Regions from separate parts of the Pseudomonas sp. DR48 genome, predicted to be linked through region 3. Evidence: predicted binding sites of a transcription regulator. Region 3 holds the regulator's gene; each other region holds the start of a gene.
What was found. The regulator FliA, encoded in region 3, starts transcription of late flagellar genes. The targets are predictions, from matches to a motif close to CTAAAGTTTNNNNNNNNNNNGCCGNTAA.

Region 1: K5K95_RS02495 (flagellar protein MotY) is a predicted target of FliA. The motif match lies at 2,003-2,030, and genes of this name have one in related genera.
Region 2: K5K95_RS27590 (methyl-accepting chemotaxis protein) is a predicted target of FliA. The motif match lies at 1,344-1,371, and genes of this name have one in related genera.
Region 4: K5K95_RS27350 (methyl-accepting chemotaxis protein) is a predicted target of FliA. The motif match lies at 1,321-1,348, and genes of this name have one in related genera.

What each region holds. Positions count from the first base shown of each region.
Region 1 is NZ_CP081946.1:536,555-539,785, forward strand. Features, by position in the region: gene K5K95_RS02490 (argininosuccinate synthase) at 1-900, opposite strand, end outside; gene K5K95_RS02495 (flagellar protein MotY) at 1,030-1,938, opposite strand; gene pyrC (dihydroorotase) at 2,097-3,143, shown strand; gene rnt (ribonuclease T) at 3,140-3,231, shown strand, end outside.
Region 2 is NZ_CP081946.1:6,114,166-6,117,396, reverse strand. Features, by position in the region: gene K5K95_RS27590 (methyl-accepting chemotaxis protein) at 1-1,279, opposite strand, end outside; gene K5K95_RS27585 (hypothetical protein) at 1,668-2,198, shown strand; gene K5K95_RS27580 (aldo/keto reductase) at 2,242-3,231, opposite strand, start outside.
Region 3 is NZ_CP081946.1:3,735,921-3,739,151, forward strand. Features, by position in the region: gene flhF (flagellar biosynthesis protein FlhF) at 1-441, shown strand, start outside; gene fleN (flagellar synthesis regulator FleN) at 558-1,388, shown strand; gene fliA (RNA polymerase sigma factor FliA) at 1,385-2,125, shown strand; gene K5K95_RS16865 (chemotaxis response regulator CheY) at 2,292-2,663, shown strand; gene K5K95_RS16870 (protein phosphatase CheZ) at 2,687-3,231, shown strand, end outside.
Region 4 is NZ_CP081946.1:6,063,226-6,066,456, forward strand. Features, by position in the region: gene K5K95_RS27340 (DUF1294 domain-containing protein) at 1-359, opposite strand, end outside; gene K5K95_RS27345 (undecaprenyl-diphosphate phosphatase) at 356-1,186, opposite strand; gene K5K95_RS27350 (methyl-accepting chemotaxis protein) at 1,476-3,110, shown strand; gene pnuC (nicotinamide riboside transporter PnuC) at 3,212-3,231, shown strand, end outside.

The DNA of each region.
Region 1 (3,231 bases), 3.2 Mb from region 3:
CACTTCACGGTCCAGGGTGATCGATTCGATCGCACGGTGAGCGCGCAGCATGATGGTGCCGCCAGGGGTTTCGTAGCAGCCACGGGACTTCATGCCCACGTAACGGTTCTCGACGATGTCGAGACGGCCGATACCGTGTTCGCCACCGATACGGTTCAGGGTCGCCAGCACGGTGGCCGGGGTCATTTCGACGCCGTCCAGTGCCACGATGTCGCCGTTGCGGTAGGTCAGTTCCAGGTACTGCGCCTTGTCTGGAGCCTTCTCCGGAGAGACGGTCCATTTCCACATGTCTTCTTCGTGCTCGGTCCAGGTGTCTTCCAGCACGCCGCCTTCATAGGAGATGTGCAGCAAGTTGGCATCCATCGAGTACGGGGATTTTTTCTTGCCGTGACGCTCGATCGGGATGTTGTGCTTTTCAGCGTAATCCATCAGCTTTTCACGGGACAGCAAGTCCCATTCGCGCCACGGAGCAATCACTTTTACGCCTGGCTTCAAGGCGTAGGCACCGAGTTCGAAACGAACCTGGTCGTTGCCTTTGCCGGTAGCGCCGTGGGAAATGGCGTCAGCACCGGTTTCGTTGGCGATTTCGATCAGGCGTTTGGCGATCAACGGACGAGCGATGGAAGTACCCAGCAGGTACTCGCCTTCGTAAACGGTGTTGGCGCGGAACATCGGGAAAACGAAATCGCGCACGAACTCTTCGCGCAAGTCGTCGATGTAGATCTCTTTGACGCCCATGGCTTGTGCCTTGGCGCGTGCAGGTTCGACCTCTTCGCCCTGACCCAGGTCAGCGGTGAAGGTCACGACTTCACAGTTATAAGTATCCTGCAGCCACTTGAGGATCACCGAAGTGTCCAGGCCGCCGGAATACGCCAGAACGACCTTGTTTACGTCCGCCATGCCATCACTCCACGGGGTTCTACGGAAAGCCGTGAAGTCTACCGGTCATACGAAATAATTTACAGAGGCGCGACAGCTTATGACGACGAAGCGACAGATTATGTCGAGCGAGCGACGATTTCAGCGGGTTCAGGAGGTCGTGGCAGCGCTGCCGGGCGTCGCGACTTGAGGCGCCACTTTCTCGGTCGGGGCGACCCGCTCCAGGCGCACCGCGACCCGGCGATTCTTCGCGCGGTTGGCGGGGCTGGTGTTCGGTGCCACAGGATAACGCTCACCGTGGAAACGCAGGGTGATCTGCGATTCCTGAATGCCATTGGCCTTGAAAAAATCCATCACCGCCAACGCCCGACGGCGTGACAATTCGCGGTTGGTCAGACGATTGCCGCTGTTGTCGGAGTGCCCGTCGAGCTCGATATGATTGACCGTCGGATCGGCCTTCATGAACTCCAGCATCACCTGCAACTGGGCCTTGCCCCGCGCATCGAGGTCAACACCTTCACCCGGGAAGCCGATTTCGGACTGTTTGACCTGTTCGAAATTCTTCGGCAGCAATTTTGCGACGCAACCCTGGTAGTCGTTGAAGGCCTTGCTGAACTTGACCGGCAACAGGCGCACCTCAGACACTCGACCGTCGCCGGAGGAATGCCGGATGACCGGGCTGCGGCCGTCCATCAATCCACTGATCAGGCGCCCGGCCTGAACTTGCGAACTGTTGAACAGCACATTGCCGCTGCCGATTCGCACCGACCCCAGGTTGATGTCGCCACGTCCCGGTTGCCACGGCGCAGCCGCTGCCAGCAGGGTCGCAGAACCGCCGCCGATCATCGCGTTGTAGGATTTGAGACGAAACGTCGCCTGCTCGCCAGCACGGCGCACGAACTCACCCGACCCGAAATCGGTGATCGGCTGACTCAGGCGGCATTCGAACTTGTCACCTTCGACCGTCCACTCGATGCTCTCCAGACGCGTCTGGAAAGTGAGCGCCATTGCGGGAAGGCTGGCAAACACACTGAGCAAGGCTAAATAACGCTGGCGCACGGGAGGCTCCACTGGCTTCTACAACAAAAAGACCGACACACGCATGTTTACGGCGTACTACTGGATATCGGAAGCTTCCTTCAAAACTTGATAGCGAGTGCCTGGAAGAGTCTTTTCCGGTAGCATTCCCCTCAGTTTGACCCGCCTGGAATCCCCTCATGTCCGACCGCCTGACCCTGCTGCGTCCCGACGACTGGCATATCCATCTTCGCGATGGTGCCGTGTTGACCAATACCGTTGCCGATGTTGCGCGCACCTTTGGCCGCGCCATCATCATGCCCAACCTGGTACCTCCGGTGCGTAACGCCGCTGAAGCCGATGGCTATCGACAGCGGATTCTCGCTGCACGCCCGGCTGGCAGTCGCTTCGAACCGTTGATGGTGCTGTACCTGACCGACCGTACCCAACCCGAGGAAATTCGCGAGGCCAAGGCCAGCGGTTTCGTTTACGCCGCCAAGCTGTACCCGGCCGGCGCGACGACTAACTCGGACTCTGGTGTCACCAGTATCGACAAGATCTTCCCTGCACTCGAGGCCATGGCCGAGGTCGGGATGCCCTTGCTGATTCACGGCGAAGTCACCCGTAGCGATGTCGACGTGTTCGATCGCGAAAAACTGTTCATCGATGAGCACATGCGTCGTGTGGTCGAGCGTTTCCCGACGCTCAAAGTGGTGTTCGAACACATCACCACCGCTGACGCCGTGCAGTTCGTCAACGAGGCTTCGGCCAATGTTGGCGCAACCATCACCGCCCATCACCTGCTGTACAACCGCAACCACATGCTGGTGGGCGGGATTCGGCCACACTTCTATTGCCTGCCGATCCTCAAGCGCAATACCCACCAGGAAGCCCTGCTCGATGCCGCCACCAGCGGCAGCGACAAGTTCTTCCTCGGCACCGACTCGGCGCCTCATGCCCAGCATGCCAAGGAAGCGGCCTGCGGCTGTGCCGGTTGCTATACGGCTTATGCCGCCATCGAGATGTACGCCGAAGCCTTCGAACAGCGCAACGCGCTGGACAAGCTCGAAGCGTTCGCCAGCCTCAACGGCCCGCGTTTCTACGGCCTGCCGGTGAACACCGATCGCATTACCCTGGTCCGCGATGAGTGGACCGCCCCAACCAGCCTGCCTTTCGGCGAGCTGACTGTCATCCCGCTGCGCGCCGGTGAAAAACTGCGCTGGCGCCTGCTGGAGGAACACGCGTGAGTGAAGACCATTTCGACGACGAACAGGACGGTCAAGGCGGTGGAGGCGGTCCTCGTCATCCAATGGCTGCCAGATTCCGTGGCTACCT
Region 2 (3,231 bases), 2.4 Mb from region 3:
TGATCGCGGTGACGGTCTGGTCGGTCTCCGAGGCATGACGCACCAGAATCTGGCTGGTGTGGGCGGAGGTGCGCTGCAGGTTGTCCAGGCTGGACGCCATGGCGCCTGTGGCTTGCGTGACTTCGCCGATCATGTTCTGCAAATAGATGATGAACGCGTTGACCGAATGGCCGATGGCGCCCAGTTCATCTTCGGCACGGATGGTGATGCGTTTGGTCAGGTCAGCGTCGCCGGCGGACAGTGCGTCGATGTTGGCCTTGAGGATTTTCATGCGTTGGATCAGTTGGCGAATTGCATAGACCTGCAGCAACACCAACAGGATCACCATCGGAATCTGCAGCAGGCTCAAGGTGCTGAGCACGTCGTCGCGCTGGGCGGTAATCAGTTTGGTCGGCAGGGCGGTGGCGAGGAACCACGGCGTGCCTTCGATCGGTCGCATGAAGAAGGTGCTGGCTTCGCCGTTGTTGTCGAATTCGACCCGTTGCGCTTGATCACGGTTTTGCAGGCCGGCCTTCACTTGACTGGCGAAGGGCGAGTTGCCGGCCAGTTCACTGATGTTCTTCAGCACAATCGGCCCGCTGATCCGCGAGCTGTTGCTGATGATCTTGCCATCGGCTTCGACGATCAGCATTTCTGCGCCGAGGTCTTTTTCCTTGCGCGCGATCAGGTCATTGAAGAAGCCCAGGGTCACGTCAATGGTCGACACACCGTACGCGGCGCCATTTTTCTGAATGGCCATGGCGCAGTTGGTGCGCGGCTCGGCGCTGGCGTCATCTTTATAGGCAGCCGCCCAGGCGCATTGGCCGCGCGGGGTTTGCATGCCGCCCTTGTACCAGCTCTGGTCGTAATAGTTGGGGGCGGCGTCGCTGTTCCAGAAGGTGTTGACTGCCAATTTGCCCGAGGCATCGCGGTGCCAGAAGGTGCTGAACTTGTTGCGCCCGGCCTCACGCTGGCCAGGCAACGGCCAGATCCCGCCGCCAAAGACTTTCAATTCGCCGTACTGATCAACCAGGCCGGGCAACACCGTATCGATCGCCGCACTGTCGAGCAGGGGAATGGTCTGGGTGATGCTGCGCTGTTGCGCCTGCACCTTGTTCAATTCGCCCTGGATTTGCTCGGCGACTTCGGCAATGCGATTGAGGGCCACCTGTTCTTCGGTGTGGCGAAGTTTCGGGGCGACCAACTGGCTGATGCCGACGACTGTCAGCACGGACAGCAGAAGAATGAACAGGACCAGAAACAGGGTGTAGCGAGCCTGGATGGTGCGGAATGCGGGCATGGGACCGGTCCTTGTGCAGCGTTCTTATTGTGGTTTTCGCGATGAAAATCGGCGCTTCATCGGGCTATCGGCCTGCTGATGGCGAGCTTTAGGTACGGACGTGCAAGAAGGAGGGAAGGTGACGGACGGTTCGGGCTGGCGGGTATCTGTTTTGATACAAATAAACTAACCAAGACGTACAAACATGCGGATTAGTTAGCTATGCCAATTTCCGGAAGTTGGCATAGGCCAATGAAACAGGGCCGTTGCGGCTTTGTATCTGAATTGTACGAGAATTGTAAAAAACACAAATAACTGTTGGTGTGGCTAGTTGCCAGCCTGATACTCGCCCGCACTAAAAGTGGTTTAAACAAGGAGTTTGTATGGTCACGCAGTCGGGAGTTCATTCATGACTATCGGCCTAACCGGTGGCTGGACCGCCAAGGCAGGACTACTGGTTCAGAACACGGGCGGCGGCAAAGTTGTCTCTCAAAGCGCCCGAGTCAGGGAAATGCTGGCGCTGGTGGGTAATAATCCAAACGTGCTGAATACGGCGAAAATGGATGAGCTGAAAATCCACCGGAACGTAAAAGGTTTCGACCCGGAAAATGTATCGGCCAAACAATTGGGCAATCTCAGTGCCTTCCTGAGAGACAGAGGGCTGATTTCCGACATTACGGCGATGACGCTGATGAATGCCGGTGACAAGTTCGACCGCTTCGGCGTGCAAAGTGACCCGGATGCCAAGTTTAATGCCCTGGCGTATTTCGCCACGCAACTCGACACCATCCAGAGCAACAGTATCAAGGGCGACAAGTACGCTGCCGGGTTGATCCCGGAATACAAGAAGGCAATCTACGTCCTGCAGAACCTGCAAACTTACGGCAAGGGCAACGGGACGACAGTGCCGACTGACAAAGGCGTTAAAAGCAAGGCCTGACGCAGTACTGGCCCACTCGGGTTACGGGTGGGCCAGATGGCTGTTAGCGGTCGAGCAACTTCATGACTTCCTCGGGATAACGCAAGCCTGCGGTGGCATGTGCGGGAAATATCGCTTCCAGCGCCTGCAACTCGTCAGGGCTTAACCTGACGTCCAGCGCGGCGACGTTTTCTTCAAGGTATTTACGCTGCTTGGTCCCTGGAATCGGGATCAGGTAGTCACCCTGCGCCAACACCCAGGCCAACGCCAGTTGCCCGGCGGTCACGCCTTTGTCCACGGCCAGGGCTTGCACCTGCTGCACCAGCAACAGATTCTTGGCGAAGTTTTCCCCTTGAAAGCGCGGGCTGAAGCGACGGTAATCGTCAGCGGCAAAGTCGTCCGGGCTTTTCAGTGCCCCGGTCAAAAAGCCACGTCCCAACGGGCTGTAAGGGACGAAAGCAATGCCCAGGCGCTGACACGCGGCCAGGCAACCGTTTTCCTCCTGATCGCGGCTCCACAGCGAATATTCACTTTGCAGTGCGCTGATCGGATGCACCTTGTGAGCGCGCTCCAGAGTGGTCACCGACGCTTCGCTCAGTCCCAGATAACGAACCTTGCCAGCTTTCACCAGTTCGGCCATCGCCCCGACGGTTTCCTCGATGGCCACCTGCGGATCGATCCGGTGCTGGTAATACAAATCCAGGGTTTCAACGCCCAGGCGTTTCAAGGTGCCGTCGATCGCCGCGCGAATGTACTCCGGCCGGCCATTGACGCCCCGTGCGTCGGGGTTCGACGGATCGCGGACGATCCCGAACTTGCTGGCCAGAAATACCTGGTCGCGTTTGCCGACAATGGCTTTGCCAATCAACGTTTCGTTGGTGTGCGGGCCGTACATGTCGGCGGTGTCGAGAAAATTGATTCCCAACTCCAGCGCACGGTGCAAGGTGGCGGTGGCTTCGCGGGTATCGACGCCCGTGGTGTAGAAATCGGTCATGCCCATGCAGCCCAACCCGATGGCGGAGACGTGCGGACCGTTTTTGCCCAATTGACGTGT
Region 3 (3,231 bases):
CCATTGCTGCGCAAACGCGTGGTGCTGATCGATACCGCGGGCCTGCAGGCCAGCGATCCGGCACTGCGCATGCAGCTCGAAAGCCTGGCCGGCCGTGGCATCAAATCAAAAAATTACCTGGTGCTGGCAACCACCAGCCAGAAACAGGTTCTAACGGCCGCTTATCACAGTTACAAACGCTGCGGGCTCGCTGGCTGCATCCTGACTAAACTGGATGAAACGGCAAGTCTGGGAGAGGTGTTAAGCCTGGCAATCAGTCATGAATTGCCGGTGGCCTACCTGACGGATGGCCCGCGGATTCCGGATGATTTGCATCTGCCGCGTCGTCATCAGTTGGTCAGTCGCGCCGTTAGCGTGCAAATGCAGGAAGAACCCAGCGAAGAAGCCATGGCTGACATGTTCGCTGATATTTACCACAGTCCGACCAAGCAGGTTGGCTGAGGTAGTAATGAACAGTTTTCGTACCTACATCGATGGTCTGCCATGCATTGTTCCGTTTGTGAACGCGCAGCCAGTAATGTGGCCTCCGTCTATGCAAGACAAGGTAAAGAAATAACATGGGCAGCATGCATCCCGTACAGGTGATCGCGGTGACCGGCGGCAAGGGTGGCGTCGGCAAGACTAACGTGTCAGTGAATTTGTCACTGGCCCTGGCTGAGCTCGGCCGTCGCGTCATGCTGTTGGACGCCGACCTGGGGTTGGCGAACGTCGACGTCCTGCTGGGACTGACACCCAAACGTACCCTGGCCGACGTGATCGAAGGCCGCTGTGAGCTGCGCGACGTTCTGTTGCAGGGCCCCGGCGGCATCCGCATCGTCCCGGCCGCGTCCGGCACCCAGAGCATGGTTCATTTGAGCCCGGCTCAACACGCCGGCCTGATCCAGGCCTTCAGCGACATCGGCGACAACCTCGATGTCCTGGTGATCGATACAGCTGCAGGTATTGGTGACTCGGTAGTCAGTTTTGTTCGCGCCGCGCAAGAAGTCTTGCTGGTGGTGTGCGACGAGCCGACTTCGATCACAGACGCCTACGCACTGATCAAATTACTGAACCGCGATTACGGCATGAACCGCTTCCGCGTGCTGGCCAACATGGCGCAGAGCCCGCAGGAAGGTCGCAACCTGTTTGCCAAGTTGACCAAGGTCACGGATCGCTTCCTTGACGTCGCCCTACAATACGTCGGCGCCGTGCCTTACGACGAAAGCGTACGCAAGGCTGTGCAGAAGCAGCGCGCCGTCTACGAAGCCTTCCCGCGCTCCAAGTGCGCCCTGGCGTTCAAGGCGATTGCGCAGAAGGTCGATACCTGGCCGTTGCCTGCCAACCCGCGTGGGCACCTGGAGTTTTTCGTTGAGCGTCTCGTGCAACAGACCGCAGGACCCGTCCTATGACAGCCAGTGGCTACAACCTCTACAAGAAGTCGGCACGTGACGCGCAGTACGAGCTGATCGAGCGTTACGCGCCACTGGTCAAACGCATTGCTTACCACCTGCTGGCACGTCTGCCAGCCAGTGTTCAGGTTGAAGATCTGATCCAGGCCGGCATGATCGGCCTGCTTGAAGTGTCGACCAAATATGACGCCAGCAAGGGCGCGAGTTTCGAGACGTACGCGGGCATTCGAATCCGCGGCGCGATGCTCGATGAAGTTCGCAAGGGGGACTGGGCACCACGTTCGGTCCACCGCAATACCCGCATGGTCAGCGACGCAATTCGCTCGATTGAAGCTAAAACCGGTCGTGACGCTAAAGATCACGAAGTTGCGGCCGAACTCCAATTGAGTCTCGACGATTATTACGGGATTTTGAACGACACCCTGGGCAGCCGGTTATTCAGTTTCGACGATCTGTTGCAGGACGGCGAACACGAAGGGCTGCACGAGGATGGCGCGAGTGCACATCTGGAACCGTCACGCGATCTGGAAGATGAACGCTTCCAGGCGGCGCTGGCGGACGCGATTGCCAATTTGCCGGAGCGTGAGCGACTGGTGTTGGCGCTGTACTACGACGAAGAGCTGAACCTCAAGGAAATCGGTGAGGTCCTTGGGGTCAGCGAATCCCGGGTCAGCCAGTTACACAGCCAGTGCGCGGCCCGCTTGCGGGGGCGTTTGGGGGAGTGGCGAGCGCGCTGAAGGCAGTGTGGGGACACTGCGAGCGGGACCGGTGCGGGATTAGCTGCACCGGTCGCGATTTGTTGTGCTCCAGACAGTCATCGAGTGCATTGCCGGATTGATTGAAATGGCGTGTCCAGGTGCTGGGCGCGTTTAAGACTGCTTGGAGGTCGAATTGGACAAGAACATGAAAATCCTCATCGTTGATGACTTCTCAACGATGCGGCGGATCATAAAAAACCTGTTGCGTGATCTTGGGTTCACCAACACGGTCGAGGCTGACGATGGCACTACTGCCATTCCGGTTCTCAACAGCGGCAGCATCGACTTTCTGGTAACGGACTGGAACATGCCTGGCATGACCGGCATCGATCTGCTGCGCCACGTGCGCGCCGATGAAAAGCTCAAGCACCTGCCAGTGCTGATGGTCACCGCTGAAGCCAAGCGCGAGCAGATCATCGAAGCGGCCCAGGCCGGTGTTAACGGCTATGTGGTCAAACCCTTCACGGCCCAGGCGTTGAAAGAAAAAATCGAAAAGATTTTCGAACGCATCGGTTGAGACACTGCGTCACCGGGGGAGCTATGGACACTAACGAATCTTCACAGGGCGATTTTGAATCGACCCTGAAAAAACACGCGGTCGAATTGGTCAACAGCCTTGAAAAGGGCAAGTTCGGCGACGCTGTGCAACTGATCCATGAGCTCAATCAGACCCGTGACCGCGGCCTGTATCAGGAGGTGGGCAAGCTCACTCGCGAGCTGCATAGCGCGATCGTCAATTTCCAGATTGACCCGAACATGCCGCAAGCCGAGGAAGTTTCCCAGATCACCGATGCCACCGAGCGTCTGGGGTACGTGGTCAAACTGACCGAGGCCGCCGCCAACCGCACCATGGATCTGGTGGAGAACGCCACACCGCTGGTCAACGGCCTGAGCCAGGAAGCCCAGGCATTGAGCACGGATTGGGGGCGGTTCATGCGCCGCGAAGTCGGGGCTGAAGAGTTCCGTGAACTGGCGCGCCGGGTCGACGGTTTCCTGACACGCAGCAGCGAAGACAATCGCACGGTGTCGAGCAACCTCAACGACATCCTGCTGGCTCAGGATTACCAGGACCTCACCGGTCAGGT
Region 4 (3,231 bases), 2.3 Mb from region 3:
AGCCAGAACACCAGCTGGAACGAGAGCTTGCGGGTCTTGTGCCGAAACACTTGCTGGGCCAGCAAGGCGCCCGGCCAGCCGCCCGCCAGTTCCACCGCGTGCAAGACGTTCTCCGGGGTGCGCCAACTGTCGGCGCGCGCCTTGCGCTTGTCACTCCAGTACAGAACGAACGCCAGCACGCTGACGATGCCGTAGGCCGCCAGGGGAATCAGCGAAACCCCGCGCAACCATAACCGCACCGAGCCGGTCAGCGGCAGCGCGCACAGGATCAAAAACACCAACAGTTTCAACTGTGGATACTGGACCCGCTCTCCCCCGGACCGGCGTCCGGGGTTGTTGCGCGCGCTGGAGTCACTCATGGCCGCGCCGCGGCCCAGTCGACCCAACCGAACTGCCAGGTGGCCAGGATGAGCAGGCCGAACACGATGCGATACCAGGCAAACGCGGCATAGCTGTGGCTGGCGATGAACTTGAGCAAGGCTTTGACGGCAATCATCGCGAAGATGAACGCGGTCACGAAGCCGATGGCGAACACCGGCAAATCCGCCGGCACGAACAGGTGACGGTATTTAAAGCCCGAATACACCGCCGCAGCCACCATGGTCGGCATCGCCAGGAAGAACGAGAACTCGGTTGCGGTCTTGCGCGACAGGCCGAACAGCAAGCCACCAATGATGGTCGAGCCGGAACGCGAAGTACCGGGAATCATCGCCAGGCACTGGGCGAAGCCGACTTTCAATGCGTCTTTCCAGGTGATCTCGTCCACGGTTTCAGCGTGCACTTCATGCTGACGCTGCTCGGCCCACAACATGATGATCCCGCCCACGACCAACGCCGTTGCGACGGTAATCGGGTTGAACAGGTATTCATGAATCAGGTTGGAAAAGAGTACGCCCAACACCACGGCCGGCATAAAGGCGATCAGCAGGTTGGCAGTAAACCGGCGAGCGCTGGGTTGCGTCGGCAAACCGGTCACCACGTCGAGGATCTTGCGGCGAAATTCCCATACCACCGCCAGGATTGCCCCCAACTGAATAATGATGTTGAACGCAATCGCCCGTTCGCCACCGAAGTCGAGCAAATCCGCCACGATGATTTGGTGACCGGTACTGGAAATGGGCAAAAACTCTGTCAGCCCTTCTACAACCCCAAGAATCAATGCCTGAAAGGCGGTCCACAGATCCATCAATCCCCCAAAGGCAATGCGAAAAGGCATGCCCCATTAATTTTTTTAAGCGTTGACTGCGCCAAGCGTAGCTGAAGTCCGCGCGCAGAGGATCCAGACACTCCGGTAAAAATCCCGTGAAAAATCAACTTGGATTCAGGTTTCTTCGCGCGGGGCCGAAATCCTATCAGACAAGCCACGATAACGCTGCCGCGTCATGAGACTTGGGTCGCATATGCCCGACAGGCCAAAGCGTGGTTGGATGCTGACCATCGTTTATTACAAGAACAAGAACCGGAGTGACAGCGTTATGAACAGCTTGCGTAATGTGTCGATCAGCCGACGTTTGTGGCTTATTTTGATCGTCTCGGTGGTGATGCTATTGACGCTGGGCGTGCTGATGCTCAAGCAGATCCACGACGACCTTTATCTGGGCAAGGCTCAGAAAACCCAGCACGTGGTGCAGACTGCCAGCGGCATTTTAAGCTACTTCCATGACCTGGAAACGGCCGGCACGCTGACCCGCGAGGCTGCACAGAAGCAAGCGCTGTCGGCCGTTCGCGGGCTGCGTTATGACCAGAATGACTATTTCTGGATCAACGATCTGACGCCTGTGATGATCATGCACCCGGCCAACCCAAAACTGGATGGCCAGAACCTCTCGGCGATCCGCGACCCGGACGGTTTTGCGCTGTTCAACGAAATGGTGGCCGTCGCCAAGGCCAAGGGCGCCGGCACGATCAACTACCGCTGGCCGAAGCCGGGTGCCAGCGCCCCGGTCGAGAAAACCTCCTACGTCAAACTGTTCGAACCTTGGGGGTGGGTGATTGGTTCGGGTGTCTACATCGATGACATGCAGGCCGAGTTCTATGGCCAGGTATGGAAGGCTTCTGTCGTCGGCCTGGTGATTGCGCTGATCATGGCATTGCTGGTGATCATGATTGCGCGCAGCATCGTGCGCCCGCTTCAGGACACCGTGAACGCCATGGCCAATATCGCCAGCGGCGAGAGCGATCTGACCCGCAGCCTCGACACCCACGGCCGCGATGAAGTCACTCAACTGGCTCGCCACTTCAATGCGTTCACCGCCAAGCTGCGAGGGGTGATCAGTCAATTGCAAGTCTCCGCCAGCGAGCTGGGCCAGTCATCCAGCGAACTGGGCAACGACGCGGCTCAGGCCCAGCAACGCAGCCAGCAACAATCCCAGCAAATGGAGCTGGTGGCGACCGCGATCAACGAAGTCACTTATGGCGTGCAGGATGTAGCCAAGAACGCCGAGCATGCGGCCAGCGAAATGCGCGATGCCGAATCTCAGGCGCAGCAGGGACAAATCAACATTGATGGCAGCTTGCAGCAGATCGACAAACTGTCCGGCACCATCGATCAAGCTGTCGAAGTGATTCGCACCCTGGCCGCTGAAAGCACACAGATTGGTAGTGTCCTGGAGGTCATCCGCTCCATCGCCGAGCAAACCAACCTGTTGGCGCTCAACGCGGCGATCGAAGCGGCGCGGGCCGGTGAGCAAGGTCGTGGCTTTGCAGTGGTGGCCGACGAGGTGCGCCTGCTGGCCCAGCGCACCCAAAAGTCCACGGCAGAGATCCAGTCGATGATCGAACGCCTGCAAAACCATTCCGAAGCAGCGGTCAAAGTGATCGGCGACAGCAGCCGCGCCTCGCAACTGACCATTGAACAGGCAGGCCTGGCCGGTGCCAGCCTGAATGCGATCGGGCAAGCCTTGCGCAACCTCAATGGCCTGAACGCCTCGATTGCCAGTGCGACCTTGCAGCAAGCCCATGTAGTGGAAGACATCAATCAGAACGTCACCCAGGCTGCTGGGTTGTCCCACAGCACGGCATTGGCGGCCGAGCAATCGAGTATGGCCAGCGTTCGGCTCAAGGACTTGAGCGAGCAGTTGAACGGATTGCTCAAGCAGTTTCGCGTATAGCAATGCGCCTGTAGCAGCTGCCGCAGCTGCTACAGGCGGTTCTACTTGGCAGCGCCTGCCGGTACAATCCGCCCCCTCTTCGATTTCCCCAAGGAACCCCCATGTCCGGGCTTGAACTGTT